DNA from 4 places in the Vibrio sp. R12-SG2-ISO1 genome. Region 1 is predicted to be linked to each of the others. Evidence: predicted binding sites of a transcription regulator. Region 1 holds the regulator's gene; each other region holds the start of a gene.

Region 1 (4,409 bases):
GGGACTTTGAGTACACGAAACAACCTCAAAATGTTTCAGTCGAAATAGACGAATCTTCAACACTGACAGATAGCAATATTCCCGCGGTTATCACGGTATCTCCACCCACTTTAGTTGGATGTTCTGGATATACCATGGACTGCGTTGAAGGCTACGATACCACACCACCTGCATCCCTCGACCTGCAAAGAACCTTGGTTCAATCTACGCTCGATAACACCTCGACAAGACAAAGTATCTACGCGACGGCAAAGCAATATCAACCACTCATGTCGTTTGATAACGGTATCGACACTAGTTGGAACTCTTCCCTTGATAAAGTGGAAGTATCGCTCGTCGAAAGCGCAGCAAACAGCGATGTCGAGGACGCTCTATTGACCAGTAATTTTGATGCTTATGCTATCGCCAACAATACTTATTTAAGTAAGAACTACGCTGATAGCATCGGTGTACTAGAGAACTCAGCAACCATTGAAACTACGCTCAATAAACTCCTATTCACTGAGTACAAGATTTTCAGATATAGTCATCAATAAGTTCGCAAACTTAATCAAGACTGGGCAAAAAATCGCCCATTATTTTACCAAGGGAGAGCCATCGCGCTCTCCCCTGTACGTTATACCGCGAGTGCATAAAGTCCCTAGAACCCCTCTAGGAACTAGGCACTGACGACTAGGAACTCCCCCATCAACCAACGAGGCCCTATGATTATCCCTTGGCAACAAATCGCTCCTGACACCCTAGACAACCTGATCCGTGAATTTGTACTGCGTGAAGGGACGGACTATGGCGAGCAGGAAATCTCTCTTGACGAGAAAATCGCCCAGATCCGTCAGAGCTTGGTGAGTGGTGAAGCTGTGGTGGTCTATTCAGAGCTGCATGAGAGCGTGGATATTCAACTCAAATCAAAGTTTTAATATTTCCAGTGCGTTAAAAAACGCCATACCGTGATCAATCAATAGAACATGCTATATTGGTCATCATTTGACAAGGAATAAGACAAGGTTTGTCATGTCAGCAAAACACCCCATTATTGCCGTAACGGGCTCTTCCGGTGCGGGCACAACCACGACCTCTGAAGCGTTTCGCAAAATGTTTAACATGATGCGCGTGAAACCGGCTTGGGTGGAAGGGGACAGTTTCCACCGCTTTACGCGCCCAGAAATGGATGTCGAGATCCGCAAAGCGCGCGAGCAAGGACGCCACATCAGCTACTTTGGTCCGCAGGCGAACGACTTCCCTGCGCTGTCTGCGTTTTTTAAGCAGTATGGCAATGAAGGCACAGGGCAAATTCGTCGCTACTTGCACACCTTCGATGAAGCCGTGCCCTACAATCAAATGCCGGGCACCTTCACGCCGTGGCAAGATTTGCCGGAAAATTCTGACGTCTTGTTCTATGAAGGACTGCATGGCGGCGTGGTGGATGGTGAGGTTAATGTCGCCCAACACGTCGACTTTTTGATTGGCATGGTGCCGATTGTGAACTTGGAGTGGATTCAAAAATTCGTCCGTGACACGCGCGATCGCGGTCACTCACGCGAAGCGGTGATGGACTCGATTGTCCGCTCGATGGATGACTATCTCAACTACATTACCCCGCAATTTTCGCGCACCCACATCAACTTCCAACGCGTGCCGACCGTCGATACGTCCAACCCACTTAACGCTAAAGGCATCCCAAGTTTGGATGAGAGTTTCGTGGTGATCCGCCTGCGCGGCATCAAACAGGTCGACTTCCCATATCTGCTCGCTATGATTGATGGCTCTTTCATGTCGCGCCACAACACCATTGTCGTGCCGGGGGGTAAGATGAGTTTTGCGATGGAGCTCATCGTCAGACCTATCCTACAGCAGCTTATCGAGACGGGTAAAATTGGCTAGCGATCAGTCCTAAGACCCGTTTACTTGTCATACCGTGATCATGTGCACATTTTTGCGTAAACAATCACCAACTTGACACGATTAAAATCAAGAAATCCCTTTTGAAAAAGGCTACTATTTGTAACCGAAACAAAGATGGCTTGCAGCATTGAATAAGTGCTCTTATCCTAAAAAGCCTTGTTCAAGGCTTCGCGTCTTTTACTGGCGCGACAAAAATGGAAAGCGGCAAGCGTACCCTGCAGAGGAAGTGAGATATTATGGTTCTAGGTAAACCTCAAACCGATCCAACATTAGAGTGGTTCCTGTCACATTGTCATATTCATAAGTACCCATCAAAAAGCACATTGATCCACGCCGGTGAGAAAGCAGAGACGCTTTACTACATCGTCAAAGGCTCTGTGGCGGTACTGATTAAAGACGAAGAAGGTAAGGAAATGATCCTTTCTTACCTAAACCAAGGTGACTTTATCGGTGAACTTGGTCTATTTGAAGAAGATCAAGAGCGTACCGCTTGGGTTCGCGCTAAATCACCTTGTGAAGTTGCAGAGATCTCATTCAAGAAATTCCGTCAGCTTATCCAAGTCAACCCTGACATCCTGATGCGTCTATCTGCGCAAATGGCAAGCCGCCTACAAGTGACGAGCCAAAAAGTCGGTGACCTCGCCTTCCTAGACGTGACAGGCCGCATCGCGCAGACGCTACTTAACCTAGCGAAACAGCCAGATGCCATGACGCACCCAGACGGCATGCAAATCAAGATCACTCGTCAAGAGATCGGTCAGATTGTCGGCTGTTCACGTGAGACCGTTGGCCGAATCTTGAAGATGCTTGAAGAGCAAAACCTGATCTCCGCCCACGGTAAAACCATCGTCGTCTACGGCACGCGATAAGAGTTAGAGGCGAGTTCCTAGTGACGAGTTCCTAGAGAAAACCTTTAAAGATAAGAAAGCCACCCTGTCTACCAGCGGTGGCTTTTTATTTACCAGGCCCTAGCACCATCACCCACTACCCATCACCCATTTCACCAGCCCCCTCTAGGAACTAGTAACTAGGAACTAGGCACTCCCATCAACTAGGCACTCCCTACCCATTCGTACTCTCAAATATCTTATCCGCTGACGCCGCGACAAACCCTGGGTAGAGCTCCCCATTACTCATCTGATAGCGTTTGGCAAATTCGTAGAAGCCGCCTGGGATCACTTGCGTACCGTCACTAAAGCTCACCTCGACTTTGTCTGCCATGGTGGACGATTGCTCAAGCAGTACCTCTGGTGAGCCTTTCACTTCGCCGCCCGACTCATTGATGACAAAACCCGCTTGGCGAAGATGCTCATTCACCGCCGCCACCTCGTCAAATGCCTTGAGCTGATTAACGCTTACGGTGAAATGGTTAGCCCCATAGCCGTGCGCCGCAAGCCATGCTGCGTACTCACTCTCTTGGGCGAGGGTTTGAAAATCTTCATAGCTGAGATCCCACAAACGGCCCGCATACAAAAACTCATGGCTTTGTAGTGTGGATGCCTCCACTTGTGCCACCAGCTTGCTGACAATGCTTTGCAGAGGCGCTGAGCACTCTTCGACTTTCAGCTCACTGATGAACACTTTTGGCAGCGTCGGATCGGCGTGCTCATAGTGCTTGGCGACCAAGTGCTTGCTCTCAAAAAGATAATCACCACACGCTTGGTAACCCAGTGCAATAAATGGCGCAGCTAATGTCTCGATACCGAGCGGCGCGATGTTAAAGGTGCGCAGCGCAATATGGTCATTGATCAGCGGCTCATCTTCTTCTAAAAGCTGATGAACCTTGGCCGCTTGAGGGCATAGACGAGAAATATAGTCTTGCCACAGTAAATCGAACAGTTGAGCAGGCGTCATAACGTCTCCATGTTAATCGTGAAGCTGAATCGTAAAGCTAGTTCTTTAAAAGAATGGCTTAATCACAAACCTAGCAATGAATCGAACACCTTGGGCTCCAAGCGAGCCCAAGGTGCGTCTTACAGTTCTACACCCGGGCTTAACGTCTCAGGCAGCAAGGTGTGCTCGCCTTCCATCGACGCCATAGGGTAAGCGCAATAATCCGCAGCGTAGTAAGCACTTGGGCGAAGGTTGCCCGAGGCGCCCGGTCCGCCAAACGGCGCATCGCCACTCGCCCCAGTTAATTGGCGGTTGCGATTGACGATCCCTGCACGAATGTGGTCAACAAAGTAGGCCCACTCATCATCATCAGTGGACACCAGTCCAGCAGAGAGACCAAAGCGGGTGTCATTGGCCAGCTCAACCGCGCGCTCAAGACCTTGATAACGCACCACTTGCAGCAGCGGGCCAAAATACTCTTCATCTGGCAGCGCGTCGATGGCCGTGACATCAATAATCCCCGGAGTGACAAACGCCGCCTCGCCCGCTTTCGCTTCCACCAAGCTCACACCACCAAGGCTCTGTAAGTTCGCCTGTGCGTTGAGGATAAAGTGTGCCGCAGCTTTAGAAATTTGTGGTCCCATAAAAGGCGCTGGCTCTGCAAACGGCTGATC
Region 2 (4,409 bases), on a different contig from region 1:
AGCTTCTGCAACGCCTTACCCACCACACCCAGCGTCACAAGGTTACGTGCAAATGTTGGGCGTATTCATGGACACCATTGTGATCTGTTCAGCAACGGTAGCGATCATCTTGATGTCGGGTGAGTACCTAGGGACTGAAACGGCGGTGACAGGTATCGAGCTGACTCAGCGCGCGCTAAGCTCACAAGTGGGTGATTGGGGTGGCATCTTTGTAGCGGTAGCGATCTTCTTCTTCGCGTTTACCTCGATCATTGCAAACTACTCATACGCAGAAACTAACCTGATCTTCCTAGAGCACAATCACAAGGCGGGCCTTGGCCTGTTCCGTATCGTGGTTTTGGGTATGGTGATGTTTGGTTCTGTGGCGGCGCTGCCAGTGGTTTGGGATATGGCCGATGCATCAATGGGCTTGATGGCACTGGTGAACCTAGTCGCGATTATCTTGCTCTCTGGCACCGTGGTTAAGCTAGCAAAAGACTACAACCGTCAGCTTGATGAAGGCAAAGTTCCGACCTTTGATGCCAATGATTTCCCAGAGCTGAAATCTCAGCTTGAAGATGGCATTTGGGATCAAAAAGAAAAGAATTGATAGCTGAATACTATTGAAATGATTCATAAAGCCGTGCAGACATTGCACGGCTTTTTTTGTACCCTAAGGCAAACAATCAATAAGAGTAAAGTCATGTTAATCGTCGTTTCTCCAGCGAAAACCTTAGATTACGAATCACCCTTGGTGACCGAGACCTACACACAGCCTGAGTTAATTGACTACTCCAAGCAGTTGATTGAGGTGTGCCGTAAATTGACGCCAGCCGATGTGGCGAGTTTGATGAAGGTCAGTGACAAAATCGCCGATCTGAACGTTGGCCGCTTCCAAGAGTGGAGCGAGACATTCACACTCGACAATGCCCGCCAAGCGATTTTGGCGTTCAAAGGCGATGTCTATACAGGTCTTGATGCCCAGACACTCACAGAGGCGGATTTTGAGTACGCTCAGCGCCATTTACGTATGTTGTCTGGCCTTTATGGTCTGCTTAAGCCGCTTGACCTGATGCAACCGTACCGCCTTGAAATGGGCACTAAGCTTGCCAATGAGAAAGGCAGCAACTTGTATCAGTTCTGGGGGAATGTGATTACCGACAAGCTCAATCAAGCGATCACCGAGCAAGGGGACAACGTCTTGATCAACTTGGCCTCCAATGAGTATTTTAAGGCGGTTAAGCAAAAGAACTTGGATGCACAGGTGATTACGCCGGTGTTTAAAGACTGCAAAAACGGCCAATATAAAGTGATCAGCTTTTATGCCAAAAAAGCGCGCGGCATGATGGCGCGTTTTATTATCGAAAACCGTATCGAGAGTGTCGCAGATTTGACTCAGTTCAACACGGCGGGTTACACCTTTGCTGAGGATGAGTCGAGCGCGACTGAGTTAGTCTTCAAACGTGAAGAGCAGTAGTGCAGGCGAGTGGTCATCGTTGCTAGCATCGGGCAGGGGAGTCATGCACATGTGGAAGAGATTAAAACATTGGCTTGAGCGCTACGACGCTTGGTGCCACTCTATGGGCCTTACTCCTGGGCAAAAGCGCAGTTGCGTGCCGTACCGCTCTGATGATGCAAGGCAGAGCGACGCTGCCACTTCGTTCTCATCACCCACTTCAAAGGCGCAGCAGTAATGCGCCTTTTTGATACTCACTGTCATCTCGATTTTGCCCCCTTTAAGGCTCAATTAGGGGCAACATTGCAAGAAGCCAGTGAGCAAGGAGTCGAGCGTTTTCTTGTTCCTGCGATTGGCGAAAGCAATTGGAGCGATCTTATTGCGCTATCTCACCAGCACACGAGCTTGTACGTCAGTTTGGGGTGCCATCCCTATTTTGTTCACACCGACTCATTGATTGAGGTCAGTCGTCTAGAAGCTCAATGTGAGTCGGCAGGCTCGGTGTGTATCGCAGTCGGAGAGTGCGGCTTAGACGCCATGATCGATGTCGACGCTCTGCGACAAGAAGCGGTGTTTGAGGCGCAGATCAGCGTGGCCAAGAACCTGCGGCGGCCCTTGATTCTTCACGGGCGAAAAACCTATCACCGCTTGTTGCAACTGCTTAAGCAGCACCGTTTTCACTACGGTGGGATTTTGCATGGGTTTTCCGGCAGCTATCAACAAGCGATGCAATTTGTTGAGCTCGGTTTCTACATCGGTGTGGGCGGAGTGATTACCTACCCAAGAGCGAATAAGACGCGTCAAGCGGTGACGCAGGTGCCCATCGACCATCTTGTTTTGGAAACCGACGCGCCAGACATGCCGTTGTCAGGGTATCAAGGCCAAGCCAATCATCCTAAGCGTTTACCCCAAGTGTTAACGACATTGGCGCAACTGAAGCAGAGTTGTGAGCAAACGGTTGCGGAAAACGTTTGGAAAAACAGCTTTTTGGCACTGTCTATTTGTGAATGAATTCTAAATAAAATGTGCTTTTTATGATTCCTATGAACTTTAGTTGTGATTTTTGTCACACTTACGAGTGAACGAGTGGTGAATCTTATCAGAAACTGTGAACGCGGCATTACTTTATCGGTGGACGGATGAGTATAATTGCCCGTGCTTTTGAGCTCCATTTTGTAACACGCCAACAAATAACTTAATAAGGAAGTCATAAACTATGAGCCTGTTTATGAGCCTAGTCGGTATGGCAGTTTTGATCGCTATCGCGCTTCTACTGTCTGATAACCGCAAAGCTATCAATCTAAGAACTGTGGGTGGCGCTTTTGCTATCCAATTCATCATCGGTGGTTTCGTTCTGTACGTACCATGGGGTCGTGATCTTCTAGCTGGTTTCTCAGCTGGTGTACAAAACGTGATCGACTACGGTAAAGACGGTACTGGTTTCCTATTCGGCAGCCTAGTTAACTTCTCAGTTGACGGTATCGGTTTCATCTTTGCTTTCCAAGTACTACCAACGCTAATCTTCTTCTCTGCGCTAATTTCTGTACTTTACTACATCGGTGTGATGCAGTGGGTTATCAAGATTCTTGGTGGCGGTCTACAAAAAGCACTGGGTACATCACGTGCCGAGTCTATGTCTGCAGCAGCGAACATTTTCGTAGGTCAAACTGAGGCTCCACTTGTGGTTCGTCCGTTTGTACCTAAAATGACTCAGTCTGAGCTATTTGCAGTGATGTGTGGTGGTCTAGCGTCTGTAGCAGGTGGTGTACTTGCTGGTTACGCTTCAATGGGTGTACCTCTAGAGTACCTTGTTGCCGCATCATTCATGGCAGCACCAGGTGGTCTACTGTTCGCTAAAATCATCAAACCTGAAACTGACACGCCAAATGACGATCTAGGCGCGGACATCGACGGTGGTGACGACAAGCCTGCTAACGTTATCGATGCAGCAGCTGGCGGTGCGTCTGTCGGTCTACAGCTTGCGCTTAACGTTGGTGCAATGCTACTTGCGTTCATCGGCCTTATTGCTCTTATCAACGGCATCCTAGGTGGCGTTGGCGGTTGGTTCGGTATGCCTGAACTGACACTAGAAATTCTTCTAGGTTACATCTTCTCACCACTTGCATTCCTAATTGGTGTGCCTTGGGAAGAAGCGACGCTAGCGGGTTCATTCATCGGTCAGAAACTGGTGGTGAACGAATTCGTTGCTTACCTAAACTTCGTTCCTTACGTTGGTGATGCAGCTCAAGTTGTACCAGCAACCGGTGAAGTGATGTCGACTAAGACAGCCGCTATCATCTCGTTCGCGCTATGTGGTTTCGCAAACCTTTCTTCAATTGCGATTCTACTAGGTGGTCTAGGTGGTCTAGCGCCAAACCGTCGTCATGACATCGCTCGTATGGGTGTGAAAGCGGTCGCAGCAGGTACTCTGTCTAACTTGATGGCAGCAACCATCGCTGGCTTCTTCCTATCTTTCTAATTTAAGAAGCGATAGATTATATAGACGCCGTTTTATAAGACCCCGTAGTTGCATAGCTTGCTATGTACTACGGGGTTTTTTCGTTGTTTAAAGGTCTGGAGTATTTCCAGACAACAAGATTCATAACGTTTGTGCAGTGGATAAAACTCAGCAATCGTTAAGCCGGATCTTTTTTGAGATACAAACCGTTTGCGCTCTGTGTGCGACTACAGTTTTGCGATAAATATCTATACTGTATAGGTGTAAAGAAAATAGGCCTAAACTGATGAATGATGTGATTCTCGCGACCTTAGCGGGCTTTGTTGTCGGAATCCTGTTTTCCGCCATCAAGCTGCCCATTCCAGCACCTCCAGTATTACCGGGAGTGATGGGAATTGTGGGCGTTTATCTTGGTGGTGTAACCTTTCAATGGATCATTGAGCGGTTTTTTAGTTAACGCTAATTAATACAAGGAGTATGATTAGCGCGGCAACATCGCTTGCCTGAGGCGTCACA
Region 3 (4,409 bases), on a different contig from region 1:
CGAGCTCACTTTGCCACACTTCTCGCCCACCACTGAGTGGCAGCGTTTGCTGATACATTAAGCGCGCCATGCATTGACGCACCGACAGCGCTCCAATCGCCAGATACGGCGACAGCTGGCTGGTATTATCCAACGCCGGGAAATCCCGCTTATCACCATACTCATCCGCTTTGCTCTGCACAAACTCTCTCAAGGTAGCGATGATGTCTCGGCTCTTGACACTGTATCGCTCGCTCGATTCACGCGGGTAACTGAACGGACTCGTCTCATCCAACAAGGCGACATCTTGGTGTTGCAACGCCCCTGCACACGGCGTCGCTTTGAAGGTCTGGATGTGGAATCCTTCACTATAGAGTTTACTTAAATAAGCGCGCTTGTAAGGGGTGAAGACTTTGAAATAGTCGCCTTGCTTGTTGCGCACTGAGCCCGGCGGAAAAATACACTTGTCATCAAAGCGATGCACCTCCACAGAACTTGAACTCAACGCCTCCTCCAGCGCTTCATCGCGGCGACGTTCATTCAGTTCATACTCGTTATTTAGATACAGAGCCGTTGCTTTGGCTTGCAGTGCCAACTCAGCCACCAGCGCTGCGCTGTCTGCGAAGGTCTCGACTTGCGCGTAATAAAGCGGGATGTCGAGTTCGGCTAATTCCGTCTTTAACTCGTGCAAGCGACGGTAGATGAGATCCGCTTGCCTTGGACTATGATCATGGGTTTGCCAGGTACCAGGCGTTGCGATGTATAACGCCACGACCGGTTGACCTCGATTCACGGCGCTCACTAAGGCATGATTGTCTTCAACACGTAAATCACGGCGAAACCAAACAATATTCAAAACGTTCTCCTTACCAATTCGATCATTTCTGACAGCGAGACTTGCCCATGCTGCGCTTCTAACTCTTTGATCACACTAAGCTGAGATTCAATCGGTTTCGTGGCACTGTAAAACGCCAGTTGTTCAAAGCGGTGAACGGCGGTGTGCTCTAAGAGGCCCGACAGATCCTCGACGCCATCAATCATCAAGACTCGATAGCCTTGACTGACAAGACTCAGGGCCCACAGTTGAGTGTGAATATCGCGCGCCGCATCGAGATTGATTGCCAAACATTTACCGCGATGGGCCACCTTGTTTTCTGCCTCAATGATCTGGTTGAGTTTGGTGACCATCAAGGTATTAAACAGACCAAGATGCAAAGAGCGCAGGCTTTGTTTCACTAGAGCGAGCGCATTGAGCGTTGGCGTGATGAACTGACGCTCAACCAACTCAAGAGGATACTCTTTCAGCACACCATTAATCACACTCTCTGCACGCTTGGTATTGAGGTTAGTCAGCGCTTCAAGCACCTCCTCTACTGCCTCTAAACTGCCGACGTCTAGCGCTTCATCTGGCAAATCAGACCCGAGCAGGGCTTTCACTTTGCCAATCGAAATCCCTTTCGCGAGCCAGCCTTGAATCTCATTGATAAGTGCGATGTGCTCATCCGTGTAGAGTCTGTGGCCTTTTTCAGTGCGCTCCGGTTGGATCAAATTATAGCGTCGCTGCCACGCTCGCAGCGTCACAGGCTTAACTCCGGTTAAATCCGAGACCTCTCGAATCGCATACCAATTTTTTTCACAGACCATAACGCAGTCTTAACTCCTGTGGGTGAGGCTGAAGAAACTTTTGCTTCGCCAAGTATTCATCGGGATGAGTGGATAGATAATGTTTGATGAGCGTTAGCGGCGCCAACAAAGGCAGCAAACCCACACGGTATTCGTCGATCACGCGGCGCAGCTCAGACTTTTGTTCTTTGTCGAGATGACGCTTAAAGTAACCTTGGATGTGCATCAGCACGTTAGTGTTGTTTTTACGACTGGCGCGATTGGCCACCGCTTGCATCAGCGCGGTACGGTACAAGTGGTAAAACTCTTCGATGTCGTACTCTTTGATGTTGGCAACCATGCGCCCAAGCTCTTTGTACGCTTCAGGGTGATGAGCCATTAAGGTCAACTTGTAACGCGAGTGGAAAGCGATGATTTTGCCACGGGTCGGCGTCTCACCCATTGAGTCATAAAAATCACGTAGGGTATAGACGCGGGTAATGAAGTTCTCTTTCAACACAGGATCATTGAGCCGTCCATCTTCCTCAACGGGTAGCCATGGCATCTGCTCCATCAACTGCTGTGTATACAGCCCAACCCCAATATTTTCCGCACCAGCTTTACGGTATACTTTAACGCGCTCCATTCCACAGGTGGGCGATTTAGCACAAACGATGTAACCGCATAGCTCTTCATCGACTAAACTGGCAACCTTCTCTTGGGAATAGCGAATCATAGCGTCCGTGTGATCTTTGCTCGAATCTTTGGTCTCTACCAGCGCAATGCGCTCGTCGTTTGACATCAATCGAATCGTCGGCCTAGGAACCGGCATCCCCATTCCCACTTCAGGGCATATCGGCATAAATTCAAAAAACGGTGCCAACTCTTTCGTGACAAACTTGCTGATCTTATGACCCGAGTCGAAACGGACTTTTTCTCCCAGCACACAAGAACTGATACCGATCGTAATTTGCTTTTCCATGTTGAGCTCCCATCACCATCAAATGTGTACAACTTAATTTCTTGTATAACTCAATTTCTCATATAAGTAGTAGCACAGCACTTGAAACATGTACAAAAAAATTATTTGTACAATGTTACGCAAACTTAACCATTTTGGTTCACTACCCAAGCAAACGTTTTTGCAAATCGATTGCCAAATCACTTTCAACATATTTGGTTATCAATATCTCGAAATCGTCATGGCACACCCTGTTTTGTGAGCAACCTCTCAAGGAACAATGGCTGACAAGGCTAGTATTGCCTCAACACAGAATTGAAGTTCAACATAATTGGTAATCAGCACCGCGATTACTGACCCAATTGGAGTAATGACTATGGCAACCCCACATATTAATGCTCAGCCAGGCGACTTTGCAGAAACCGTATTGATGCCAGGCGATCCGCTACGCGCTAAATACATCGCAGAGACATTCCTTGATGACGTCAAACAAGTTTGTGACGTTCGCAACATGTTTGGTTACACAGGCACCTACAAAGGCAAAAAAGTGTCGGTGATGGGTCACGGCATGGGCATCCCATCTTGCTGTATCTACGTTCATGAGTTGATTGCCGAGTTCGGTGTGAAGAACGTGATTCGTGTCGGTAGCTGTGGCGCTGTACGTGACGACGTAAAATTGATGGACGTCGTGATTGGCATGGGCGCCTCCACAGACTCAAAAGTTAACCGAATCCGTTTCAACGATCACGATTTCGCAGCCATTGCGGACTTTGGTCTTCTTGAAACCGCCGTTGCTCAAGCTCGCGCGCAAAACGTGCCAGTCAAAGTCGGTAACGTATTCTCAGCAGATCTCTTCTACACACCAGAAGCAGATATCTTCGAGAAGATGGAAAAACTCGGCATCCTTGGTGTGGATATGGAAGCTGCAGGCATCTACGGCGTTGCCGCTGACCTTGGTGCAAAAGCGCTCACCATTCTGACTGTCTCTGATCACATCATCCGTGGTGAAAAGCTGAGCTCAGAAGAGCGTCAAAAATCGTTCAATGACATGATGAAAGTGGCGCTAGAAACTGCTATCAACCTGTAACGATATTGCAGCCAAGTGACCGCTTGGCTGCCCAGATAGTCCCGAGGGGGAGAGAGTGACAACTGGCAAACTGCCAAAGGAAGCAGATGGGTTACAGCTCAATTTTTGTAAAACATTGGCGTGTGACAACTTTGGATTGAGTGATGCGCATCGTTACGTTGTGCAGCACGCTAACCCTAAACGACCTGCGATGGTATGCCGGGAGTGCGGTGCTTTCCCCCCCTTACTTAACAATCAAGATGTGCTGACTGAACTGCAACGTTTACGCCAGCTACACAGCGATGGGCTGCCCGCTTGTCGCCAGCCTGATTGTCCCAACATGGGCCTTTCGGTTCACACACATAAACACCTCTACCACGCGTTTGGCTACAGTGGTGATAGGCAACGCTATCGTTGCAAAGCGTGCCAATCGACCTTTGTCGATAAGTGGTCAGGGGCGAACAAAAAACGTCAATTTCAAGAAAACCTGCTTGGGTTGCTGTTTACGGGTTATACTGTGCGTGAAATCTGCCGCAAGCTTTCCATCAACCCCAAAACCTTTTATGACCATGTTGACCATATTGCCAGCCGCTGCCGACGCAAGCTTGCCATGATTGACGCTCGTTGGGTCAACCACGCTAAACACTACGAACTCGCATCTCACTACGTCACCCTGCAACCAAAAAGCAATAACGGCGTATTGTGGTTTGCGACGGGTGAAGCCCACAGCGGCTACATTTTGTGCCAACACGTCAACTACTCGGCTAATGAAGAACCCGTTGGTGGCATCGATCATGACCC
Region 4 (4,409 bases), on a different contig from region 1:
CGCAAACGGCGGTCAGTAAAGGGCTGCCAGAACCTGAATTTATCGCCCAGATTCACGCGCAATTGGCGACGCCCAATACCATAAGCTTGGGCTACAACAGCATTCGTTTTGATGATGAAGTGACGCGCTATACCTGTTATCGCAACTTCATTGACCCCTATGCATGGAGCTGGCAAAACGGCAACTCTCGCTGGGATCTATTGGATGTGCTACGCGCGTGTCATGCGTTGCGACCTAAAGGCATCGAGTGGCCAGAAAACGAAGAAGGCTTTATTAGCTTTAAGTTGGAACATTTATCGGTCGCTAATGGCATTGAACACGCCAACGCGCACGACGCGATGGCGGATGTGATTGCCACCATTGAGATGGCAAAAAAAATCAAAGCCGCACAGCCCAAATTGTTTGATTACTTTTTGTCGATGCGCCATAAACGCAAACTCAATGAGCTGATCGATATTGTCAATATGACCCCCTTGATGCACGTCTCCGGCATGTTAGGCCGAGAGTGCCAATACACCAGTTGGATGGTTCCAGTGGCGTGGCACCCGACCAACCAAAACGCAGTTATCATGGTCGACTTAGCCAAAGATCCTCAGCCACTGTTGGATCTTGATGTCGACGCACTCAACACGCGTTTGTACACCAAGCGAGACGACCTAGGGCCAGATGAACTGCCCGTGCCGGTCAAACTGGTACATCTCAATAAGTGCCCAATTCTCGCCCCTGCGAAAACCCTCACGGCGGACAATGCCGCTCATATTGGCATCGACCGCGAGCAGTGCTTACAAAACCTAGCCACGCTGCGCCAACACCCAGAAATCCGCGAAAAGTTGATTGGCTTGTACAGTATTGAAAGAGAGTACGCCGCGTCATCCGACGTGGATACTCAGTTGTATGACGGATTCTTTTCTCCAGCCGACAAAGCGGCCATGGAGATCATTCGCCAAACGGATCCGCAGCAACTCGCAGGTCTAGACATTGAATTCAGTGATCCACGCATCGCCCCGCTGCTATTTCGCTACCGCGCACGCCACTACCCATGGACATTGGATGAAAAAGAGCAGCAGCAGTGGGCGGCGCATTGCCGCGAGTACTTCGAAAGTCGCATTGAAGATTACATGATCAATCTGGAAAACTTAGTTCATGAACATGAAAGTGACGAAAAGAAAGTCGCTATCTTAAAATCGGTCTATCAATACGTTCAACAGTTGGTCTCTTAAGGCAACACCGCTCTTATGCCTCGTACTTTATTGCACTACTTCATCTCATTTGGCTTGATTTTTCTCTGCCTGATCGCCGGTCTTAATATTCAGCAATGGCTGGAGACCTCGATTCCCGGCAGCATCATCGGCATGCTTATTTTGTTCTCCTTGATGGCAAGCGGCTTGGTGCCCTCAAAGTGGGTCAAACCCGGTGCGACGCTGTTTATTCGCTATATGGTACTGCTGTTTGTGCCCATCAGTGTCGGCCTGATGAAGCACTTCGATCTGCTCTACCACAATGCGTGGCCAATTCTGGCAAGTGCGATTGGTGGCACAGCGATTGTCCTCGTCTCTCTGGGCTGGATGCTGGATCGCCTGCTTAAGCGAGGCGACCAATGATGTGGCTACTCGTAACTGTGGTGGTGTTTTTGAGTGCGCGTTGGGTGTGCAGCAGAGTCAACTCACCGTTAATGAACCCGCTGCTGGTCAGCCTAGCGGTTCTTATCCCGCTTCTGACTTGGCTGAGCGTTCCTTTTGAAACCTATTACGAAAGCAATCACTGGATCAATCTCCTGCTGCAGCCTGCGGTTGTGGCCTTGGCCTACCCACTGTATGAGCAGCTCCCCCAAATTCGGGCCAATTGGCGCATCATTATGTTGGCATGCGGCGTGGGTAGCGTCCTGTCAATGGCGACGGCCAGTCTGATTGCCGTTAGCCTAGACACCGACTTAACCTTGATCGCCAGTTTACTCGGCAAATCGGTAACCACGCCGATTGCGATGGAAGTCTCTAGCCATTTGGGCGGCGAACCCGCGATTGCAGCGATCTTAGTGCTGTTGGTCGGCTTGTTTGGGGCAATTTTCGCCTACCCTATCTACGGGCTGTTAAACATCACCCACCCAATTGCAAAGGGTCTGACCATGGGCACCGTCTCACATGCCCTTGGCACCGCGACCTGTGCGGAGAAAAACGCGCAAGATGCGGCGTTTAGCTCTCTGGCTCTGGTGGTATGTGGCGTGATCACCTCCATATTGGCACCGTCATTTTTCGCTCTGGCGCTCTGGTTATCGCACTAGCTGCGGCTAGGCAGTGCGCCAAAATTGTGTGACATCACTCATCTATCAGTAAATTTGCACTCGTTACAAGCGTAAGTGTGATTTTTATCACTGTATTGTTTGGTGCGTCGCATAGAATGATTGTCCAGTATCACAAGATGTCAACAACCTAGCTATGTTTTCCCTAGCATCGAGCTTGACTCTGAAATAACAATAAAGGATTCACTATGACCAGCCGCATAGAACAAGCCCTGACACAGCTCCCTAGCGACGTTGCCGATTACCTCAAACCCATCGTGCTGAGCGAGTCATTTGATGCCACCCTGTCAGCCGACCAATTTGAGCAGTTAAAAAACATCAGCGGTAAAAGCGATGCCGACACGCGAGTGATGCTCTTGCCTGTCGCGGCGGCGTTTTCCTACGCCCCCCTGTCTAAATTCTACGTCGGTGCGATTGTGCGCGGCTTAACCGGTCGCTTATATTTCGGCGCCAACGTTGAGATTGCCGGTGTGCAACTCGGTCAAACAGTGCACGCCGAACAATGTGCCATCAGCCACGCGTGGATGAAAGGCGAGCAAGGCATTTCTGACATCACCATCAACTACAGCCCTTGCGGCCACTGTCGTCAGTTTATGAATGAACTGTCGACGGCAAAAGAACTCACGGTTCAATTGCCTGAACGTGAAGGCAAGACTCTGCACGATTATCTGCCAGAAGCCTTTGGTCCTAGCGATCTCGGTATTGAGTCGGGTTTGATGTCTGAGGTCAATCACGGCTATCACAGTGAAGACGGTGACGAGTTGGTACAAGCGGCTCTAAAAGCGCTGAATATGAGCCACTCACCTTACACTCACAACCTGAGCGGTGTCGCACTCAAAACCACCGATGGGTCGACCTATCTCGGTGCGTACGCTGAAAACGCTGCGTTCAACCCTAGCTTACCACCGCTGCAAGTCGCGTTGATTCAATTGTTGATGGCCGGTAAATCCTTCAGCGAGATTGAATCTGCAGCCTTGGCAGAGATGGCCGAAGGTGGAATCAGCCACTTGGCCGACACGCAAGCGACCCTTGAAGTATTAGGACCAGATATTCCGCTGACCTATCTTGCGATCTAAGCTTTAACGCCGACACATTGTGCTCGATAAAAAAGCGCCTTTTATCCACATAACGTGAGTAAAAGGCGCTTTTTCTGTTTACGGTGACTATTTTGTCTGCGAAGACCTATTCTGCCTACAACGAAAAGTAGCGGCTCACTATCGAGGCATCAAACGTCAAAGAACGGCGTCGCATCCACTTCTAGCTGACTTGGCGCAATCGCTTTGGCAATCTTGACGCTGCTGCGCTTGAGATCGACAAAAGCCACATCGACATAATGCTTGTTCTTACGCGAGTAAAAACACTTCACTTCCGGTTTCAGCGGCTCAGATTCATTGGATGTCCAGACGATGCCCACTCGCCCATCACTGAGTTCGACCAACGCCCCCACTGGGTACATACCGATACAGTTGATGAACTTATACACCAATTCACGATCAAGGTGATTGGGCGTGAGGCTCAATAGAATTTTAAACGCCTCTGCCGAGCTCATTCCGCGCTTGTAGACGCGATCCGCAGTGAGGGCATCGTAGATATCCACAATGCAACTCATGCGACCATGCAGTGGAATTTCATCCCCTTTAAGGCCATTCGGGTAGCCGTTGCCGTCCAGTTTTTCGTGATGCATCAGACAGACATCACGGCTCACATCACTGAGCCCAGTCACGGACATGATCATATCTTTCGCAAACACTTGATGAAGCTTCATGTGCTCAAATTCTTCCGGTGTTAAGCGTGCCGGTTTGTGCAGCACCTTATCATCCACCTTCACTTTGCCCACATCATGAATAATGCCGCCGATCGCCATCTCTTTGAGCATCTCTCTTGGCAATTGCAGATGTTTACCAAAGGTCACCAATAAGGTGGCCACATTGACCGAATGCTCCAATAGATACTCGTCCTTGTTGCGCAGCGCTGAAACACATTGCAGCGCATCGGAGTCCACCAGCGCGGATTCAATCAAATCTTCCGCCCAATCATCGAACTCATCGACGTGCACAGTTTTGCCATCAAACGTATGGGTCAGAACTTTCTGTGCCAGTCCTTTCGCCTCACG

The links. Region 1 encodes CRP, which controls carbon source genes, mostly activating them, when cyclic AMP is high. Its sites were predicted from a motif close to TGTGANNNNNNTCACA; they were not measured.
Region 2: the regulator CRP is predicted to act here: its motif matches at 2,491-2,506, upstream of AC6R10_RS03095 (NupC/NupG family nucleoside CNT transporter).
Region 3: the regulator CRP is predicted to act here: its motif matches at 2,800-2,815, upstream of deoD (purine-nucleoside phosphorylase).
Region 4: the regulator CRP is predicted to act here: its motif matches at 2,355-2,370, upstream of cdd (cytidine deaminase).

The regions. Positions count from the first base shown of each region.
Region 1 is NZ_JCBDGO010000029.1:63,697-68,105, forward strand. It holds gene AC6R10_RS18380 (SH2 domain-containing protein) at 1-536, shown strand, start outside; gene AC6R10_RS18385 (YheU family protein) at 705-917, shown strand; gene AC6R10_RS18390 (phosphoribulokinase) at 1,012-1,881, shown strand; gene crp (cAMP-activated global transcriptional regulator CRP) at 2,139-2,771, shown strand; gene AC6R10_RS18400 (DUF1338 domain-containing protein) at 2,965-3,756, opposite strand; gene astD (succinylglutamate-semialdehyde dehydrogenase) at 3,876-4,409, opposite strand, start outside.
Region 2 is NZ_JCBDGO010000001.1:674,115-678,523, reverse strand. It holds gene AC6R10_RS03115 (alanine/glycine:cation symporter family protein) at 1-589, shown strand, start outside; gene yaaA (peroxide stress protein YaaA) at 683-1,456, shown strand; gene AC6R10_RS03105 (DUF5363 family protein) at 1,506-1,673, shown strand; gene AC6R10_RS03100 (TatD family hydrolase) at 1,673-2,446, shown strand; gene AC6R10_RS03095 (NupC/NupG family nucleoside CNT transporter) at 2,652-3,914, shown strand; gene AC6R10_RS03090 (XapX domain-containing protein) at 4,180-4,350, shown strand.
Region 3 is NZ_JCBDGO010000005.1:99,371-103,779, forward strand. It holds gene phrB (deoxyribodipyrimidine photo-lyase) at 1-835, opposite strand, end outside; gene AC6R10_RS04805 (MerR family transcriptional regulator) at 832-1,623, opposite strand; gene AC6R10_RS04810 (YbgA family protein) at 1,613-2,563, opposite strand; gene deoD (purine-nucleoside phosphorylase) at 2,919-3,629, shown strand; gene AC6R10_RS04820 (transposase) at 3,685-4,409, shown strand, end outside.
Region 4 is NZ_JCBDGO010000001.1:73-4,481, forward strand. It holds partial or broken gene sbcB (exodeoxyribonuclease I) at 1-1,220, shown strand, start outside; gene AC6R10_RS00010 (CidA/LrgA family protein) at 1,236-1,601, shown strand; gene AC6R10_RS00015 (LrgB family protein) at 1,601-2,278, shown strand; gene cdd (cytidine deaminase) at 2,485-3,372, shown strand; gene AC6R10_RS00025 (cyclic di-GMP phosphodiesterase) at 3,522-4,409, opposite strand, start outside.